One region of the Azoarcus sp. DN11 genome, then DNA from elsewhere that is predicted to be linked to it. Evidence: riboswitches for the same ligand, from Rfam matches in the RefSeq annotation. Region 1 holds a riboswitch; the other holds the start of a gene.
The links. A riboswitch is a leader RNA that binds a small molecule or an ion and turns the genes downstream of it on or off. The one in region 1 is predicted to bind S-adenosylhomocysteine.

Region 1 (3,403 bases):
GCCTGCGGGCTCACCGGGCCACGACCTTCGATGTGGCGAAACGTGATGCGCCCCTTGCTCAGGTCATAGGGCGACAGTTCCAGCGAAACCTTGTCGCCGCACAGAATGCGGATGTGGTGTTTGCGCATCTTGCCTGCGGAATACGCCACGAGGTCGTGACCGTTGTCGAGGGTCACACGGAATCGGGCATCGGGCAGGACCTCGGTCACCACTCCACCCATTTCGATCAGTTCTTCCTTGGCGATGATAGTTCTCCTTGGGAGTCGGAAAAAAGAAAAGGCCGGGCTTGTGCCAGGCCTTTGCGAATGCGTTCCGGAACGGACTCCGGATTCCCGGTCCCGTCGGGACCGGGGGCGCGGCATGCCCGCCGCGCCGGCGCGAACTTAGTCGGCCACGCGGATGTTCGACGCCTGCTGGCCCTTCGGGCCGGTCGTGACGTCGAAAGTGACGCGCTGACCTTCGGCCAGGGTCTTGAAGCCAGAGCCCTGAATCGCGGAAAAATGGGCGAAGAGATCGTCACCGCCGTTTTCCGGGGTGATGAAGCCGAAGCCCTTGGCGTCGTTGAACCACTTCACGGTACCTGCTGCCATGTCTTGAATATCCTGAAAAATAAAAGATTTGCCCTAAGGCGCGGGCGAGGATCAAGACGGCAGGATGCAGAGGAGGGAGTACCGCAGAAACAGCAGAAACCGGACCAGCAAACAACTGTGCTACTTGAAGATCGCTGGGGGCACTATGGACCGCATTGCCTCGTCTTGCAAACAAAATATGAATTTTTACACTTTTCACGGCACGCCGGGCACCGCGCGCGCCCGTCCTGTACACGGCTAGCAGCGCCTGACGCCGAGGGGCGCGAGAAGCCCGCAACGCCGAACCGCGAGCCCGCGGGATGCTCTAATATCCGTTTTCGCAACCCCATTCCGGATCGACCTCATGCTTCATTCCGCGCGTCGCTTCCCTGTCCTGCTGCTTTCGGGACTGCTGCTCGCCGGCTGCGCCTCCTCCCCCCCTCCTGCCGCCTACCGGGGCGAGAGCTTCTCGGCCGAATCGCCCTTCGTCACCTGGAGCACCCGCGACCCGGACGCCGCCTGCGAAGTGGCCAAGCGTGCGCTGCTGAGCCAGGGCTATCAGGTCGATGCGGTGAAGACCACGCGCATCAAGGGCGAAAAATTCTTCCTGCCGAAAGCCAACTACGGCATGACGCTCAACATCACGCTGGTGTGCCTGCCCAGCAACGTCGGCACCGCGATCTACGCGAACGCGCTGCAGACGCGCTACGAGCTGAAATCCTCGGCAACCAGCGCCGGCGTCGGCGTCGCGGGCATCGGATCCATTTCGCTGCCGTGGACCGCCGACAAGGAAGCGCTGATCAAGGTCGGCGAGGAAACGATCTCGGATCCGGACTTCTACAAGCGGCTCTTCAGCCTGATCGATTCGCTGCAGGGCAGCTGATCGGCGGCGCCTTGCGGCATCCGGCAGCACCTACGCTATAATCCGCCCTCGCCGAGGAGCGCTGCGAGACTCCCGTCCCAGGCTCGGCTATCCGGAACTGCGCTCACCTTAACCCGTGCCGGGCACGGGGTGACGAGGTGAGCCCACCCGCAGCACCCCTTCCCGGCCACACGTTCAAGGAGTTCACATGAACACTGTGGCTGAAACCTTCACCGATTACGTCGTCGCCGACCTCAAGCTCGCCGACTGGGGCCGCAAGGAAATCCGCATCGCGGAAACCGAGATGCCCGGTCTGATGGCGATCCGCGAGGAATTCGCCGCCGCCCAGCCGCTCAAGGGCGCGCGCATCACCGGCTCGCTGCACATGACGATCCAGACCGCGGTGCTGATCGAGACGCTGACCGCGCTCGGTGCCGAGGTGCGCTGGGCCTCGTGCAACATCTTCTCGACGCAGGACCACGCCGCGGCCGCGATCGCGGCCGAAGGCATTCCCGTCTTCGCGGTGAAGGGCGAAACGCTCGCCGACTACTGGGACTACACGCACCGCATCTTCGAATGGAAGGATGGCGTCTACTCCAACATGATCCTCGACGACGGCGGCGACGCGACGCTGCTGCTGCACCTCGGGGCACGCGCCGAGCAGGATCTTTCCGTGCTGGCGAAGCCGGGCTCCGAGGAAGAAACCATCCTCTTCGCCGCGATCCGCGCCAAGCTCGCGCAGGATCCGCGCTGGTACTCGACCCGCCTCGCGCAGGTGAAGGGCGTCACCGAGGAGACCACGACCGGCGTGCATCGCCTGTACCAGATGCACGAGCGCGGCGAGTTGAAGTTCCCGGCGATCAACGTCAATGACTCGGTCACCAAGTCCAAGTTCGACAACCTGTACGGCTGCCGCGAGTCGCTCGTCGACGGCATCAAGCGCGCGACCGACGTGATGGTCGCCGGCAAGGTTGCGCTGGTCGCGGGCTACGGCGACGTCGGCAAGGGTTCGGCGCAGGCGCTGCGCGCGCTCTCGGCGCAGGTGTGGGTCACCGAGATCGACCCGATCTGCGCGCTGCAGGCGGCGATGGAAGGCTACCGCGTGGTGACGATGGACTACGCCGCCGAACATGCCGACATCTTCGTCACCTGCACCGGCAACTACCACGTCATCACGCACGACCACATGGCGCGGATGAAGGACCAGGCGATCGTGTGCAACATCGGCCACTTCGACAACGAGATCGACGTCGCGTCGATCGAGAAGTACGAGTGGGAAGAGATCAAGCCGCAGGTCGACCACGTGATCTTCCCGGACGGGAAACGCATCATCCTGCTCGCCAAGGGCCGCCTCGTGAACCTCGGCTGCGCGACCGGCCACCCGAGCTACGTGATGAGCTCGTCGTTCGCGAACCAGACAATCGCGCAGATCGAACTGTACACGCGCACCGCGGACTACCCGGTGGGCGTGTACACGCTGCCCAAGCACCTCGACGAGAAGGTCGCGCGCCTGCAGCTGAAGAAGCTCAACGCGCAGCTCACCGAACTCACCGATGCGCAGGCGGCCTACATCGGCGTGTCAAAGCAGGGCCCGTACAAGTCGGCCCACTACCGCTACTGATCGGGGTGCGTCATGCACAAGCCTGAACTTTCGATCGAGTTCTTTCCGCCGCAGACGCCCGACGGCGAGGAGAAGCTGCGGGCGACGCGCGACAAGCTCGCGCGCCTCAAGCCCGCGTTCTTCTCGGTGACCTACGGCGCCGGCGGCTCGACGCGCGAGCGCACCTTCGCGACCGTGAAGGAGATCGCCGCGCAGGGCTTCGAGGCGGCACCGCACCTGTCGTGCATCGGCTCGACGCGCGCGGGCATCCGCGAGATCCTCGCCGACTACGCGGCCGCGGGCATCCGTCGCATCGTCGCGCTGCGCGGCGACCTGCCGTCGGGCGTGGGCGATCCGGGCGAGTTCCGCTAC
Region 2 (3,403 bases), 930 kb from region 1:
GAACTCGACCAGAGCCTCGCCCGCGCCCGGGTGGCGGTTCAGCACGACGTCCTCGACTTTCCCGCGCAGCGCAGGTTCGAGGTCGTCATAGACGCCCAACATCCCGGCGTTGACGATGCCCATCGCCATCCCCGCCTTGATGGCGTGGTACAGGAAGACGGTGTGGATCGCCTCGCGCACCGGGTCGTTGCCGCGGAAGCTGAAGGACACGTTCGACACGCCGCCCGAGGTCTTCGCAAACGGCAGGTTGTGCTTGATCCACGCCACGGCGTTGATGAAGTCGACGGCGTAGTTGTCGTGCTCCTCGATGCCGGTCGCGATCGCGAAGATGTTGGGGTCGAAGATGATGTCTTCGGGCGGGAAATTGGCTCCGCCTTGCTCCGGCGATCCCGTCAGCAGATCGTAGGCGCGCTTGCAGATCTCGGTCTTGCGCTGGTAGGTGTCCGCCTGGCCCTTCTCGTCGAAGGCCATCACGATCACCGCCGCGCCGTAGCGGCGGCACAGGCGCGCCTGGCGCAGGAACTCGGCCTCGCCTTCCTTCATCGAGATCGAGTTGACGACGCCCTTGCCCTGGATGCACTTGAGGCCCGCCTCCATCACGCTCCACTTCGACGAGTCGAGCATGATGGGCACGCGCGAGATGTCCGGCTCGGACGCGATGAGCTTGAGGAAGCGCTCCATCGCCGCCATCGAGTCGAGCATCGCCTCGTCCATGTTGATGTCGATGACCTGGGCGCCGTTGTCGACCTGCTGGCGTGCGACCGCGAGCGCGTCGTCGAAGCGGCCTTCGAGGATCATCCGCGCGAAAGCCTTCGAACCGGTGACGTTGGTGCGCTCACCCACGTTGACGAAGAGGCTGTCGGCGCCGACGTTGAAGGGTTCGAGGCCGGACAGGCGCAGCTTCTTCTCGACTTCCGGGACCTTGCGCGGTGCGACGTCGGCCACCGCCTGCGCGATCGCCGCGATGTGCGCGGGCGTCGTCCCGCAGCAGCCGCCGACGATGTTCACGAGGCCGGCTTCGGCCCATTCGCGGATCGCGCCCGCGAGCGCTTCGGGCGTCTCGTCGTAGCCGGTCGGCGACAACGGATTCGGCAAGCCGGCGTTGGGGTGCGCGGAGACGTGCGTGTCGCAGACATGCGACAGCTCCTCGACGTACTGGCGCAGCTCCTTCGCGCCGAGCGCGCAGTTGAGGCCGAAGGAGATCGGTCGTGCATGGGCGAGCGAGTTCCAGAAGGCTTCCGCGGTCTGGCCCGAGAGCGTGCGGCCGGAGGCGTCGGTGATCGTGCCGGAGATCATCACCGGCACGCGACGATCGAGCTCGTCGAAGAGCTTCTCGACCGCGAACACCGCGGCCTTGGCGTTGAGCGTGTCGAAGATCGTCTCGATCAGCAGCAGGTCCGCGCCGCCTTCGAGGAGGCCGCGCGCGGAGTCGTAGTAGTCGTCGACCAGCGCATCGAAGCTGATGTTGCGAAAGCCCGGATCATTCACGTCGGGCGAGATCGACAGCGTGCGCGAAGTCGGCCCGAGAACGCCCGCGCAGTAGCGCGGTTTCTCGGGGTTCTTCGCGGTGTAGGCGTCGCACAGCTCGCGCACGAGGCGGGCGCCGGCGACGTTGATCTCGTAGGCGACGTCCGCCAGCCCGTACTCGGCCTGCGACACGCGCGTGCCGTTGAAAGTGTTGGTCTCGATGATGTCCGCGCCGGCATCGAGGTAGGCGCGGTGGATGCCGGCGACGACCGCGGGGCGCGTCAGCACCAGCAGGTCGTTGTTGCCCTTGAGGTCCTTCGGGTGCGCGCGGAAGCGTTCGCCGCGGTAGTCCGACTCGCTGAGCTTGTGCTGCTGGATCATCGTCCCCATCGCGCCGTCGAGGATCAGGATGCGGCGGGCGAGAAGGTCGCGGAGTTCTTGGCTGCGGTCGGCTTGCATGGTCTACCTCGGTCGTGCGGTTCAGACACCGGGCAGACGCTGCAAAGAAAAACGGCGCGGCAAACCCGGCTGGTGGTTTGCGAGCGCCGTTGTTCGGTTGCCGAGCCTGGCCCGGACTTGGTCCACGGGTCGCAGCGCTCCTCGGCAATCCGGCGATTCTAGGGAAATTCCCCGCCGGTGCCAAGGTGGCGCCGAAAGCCGCGGGCCGGATTCGGCCGGGCCGGGGTCAGTCCCCGCTGTCGATGAAATCGAGCACGTCCTTGACGAAACGCTCGCGCAGCCACAGGTGCGGCGCGTGGTCGACGTCCTCGTAGATGTGCAGCAGCGCGTTGGGAATGTTGTCGCGCACGTAGTGGGCGGTGCGCGTGTGGTAGAAGTTGCTCGCGCCGCCGTAGACCAGCAGCGAGGGAACATCGATCTGCTCCAGCACGTCGCGGTAGTCGGCCGCGGCGAGGCTGGACCAGCAGTCGATCAGCGGCTGCGGGGCCATCTCCCGCAGGCGCTGGCGCGCGAGTTCCATGCCCTCGCCGTTCTCCCGGTACTTGCGCCGCGCGCGCTCGTTGAGGCTGCGGCCGACGAGGCCCAGCACGCCTTCGGCGAAGTCCTGCTGCAGTTCGCGGACGAAGGCCGCGTTGCGCGCCGCGTCGAAGTCGCCGTAGATGCCCCAGGTCCAGTCTTCGTCGGTCAGGATGCGCGGCGACTGGTCGATGATGACGAGCTTGCGCAGGCGGGCGCAGCCGAAGTCGCGGATGTACTGCCACAGCGTCAGCGCCCCCATCGAATGGCCGATGACGATCGCGTCGCGCAGCTTACAGTGCTCGAGCATCTCCTCGAGGTCGCGCGCCATGCGCGCCGCGCTCACCGGCGTGCGCGCATGCAGCGCGTGGCCGCCGTGCCCGCGCGCATCCCAGCGATACACGCGGTGGCGCGCGGCGAAGGCCTCGACGAAGGGATTCCAGTCGCGGTGGCTCGCGGTCCAGCCGTGCAGCAACACGAGCGGCGGCCCCTCGCCGTCGATCTTCACGTGGATGTGCTCGCCGTCGCCGGCCCGAAAATGGATCATCGCAATACCCGCTGGCAGTCTGTGCTGCAGCGCAGTATAAGCCGTGAAGGCGGCGGGCGCGGATCAGCGGGTCATCATGTGCAGGCCCATGGAGTGCATCGGGACGTGCGGAAATGCCGGGAAACCGCTTCGCAGGCCCATCACCGGAGCGCTGGGGCTAAAGATGTAGGTGCGGCTCGTGCGCGCGACCTTGCCGTCGACGAAGTGCACGTTGAAATAGGTGTAGATGCCCGGGCCGTCGTTCTCGATGTTCCAGTCCCACACCTCTTCGCCGCTCAGCCGATAGAACTCGACCGTGCGGTGCGACCCGAGCAGGCGCGACACCTCTTCGCGCGTCATGCCCGGCGCGACGCGGGCAAGGTTCTCGAGCGCCAGCGCGTTTTCCTGGCGCAGCACCTTGCCCGACGGGTCCAC

Region 2: another riboswitch for S-adenosylhomocysteine. It lies ahead of metH (methionine synthase); the one in region 1 lies ahead of ahcY (adenosylhomocysteinase).

Annotation. Positions count from the first base shown of each region.
Region 1 covers NZ_CP021731.1:538,920-542,322, reverse strand. Annotated here, with positions in the region: gene infA (translation initiation factor IF-1) at 1-245, opposite strand, end outside; gene CDA09_RS02390 (cold-shock protein) at 384-590, opposite strand; gene CDA09_RS02385 (DUF2242 domain-containing protein) at 934-1,452, shown strand; S-adenosyl-L-homocysteine riboswitch at 1,500-1,564, shown strand; gene ahcY (adenosylhomocysteinase) at 1,640-3,052, shown strand; gene metF (methylenetetrahydrofolate reductase [NAD(P)H]) at 3,065-3,403, shown strand, end outside.
Region 2 covers NZ_CP021731.1:4,563,532-4,566,934, forward strand. Annotated here, with positions in the region: gene metH (methionine synthase) at 1-1,926, opposite strand, end outside; S-adenosyl-L-homocysteine riboswitch at 2,001-2,075, opposite strand; gene CDA09_RS21190 (alpha/beta fold hydrolase) at 2,153-2,989, opposite strand; gene CDA09_RS21195 (hypothetical protein) at 3,053-3,403, opposite strand, start outside.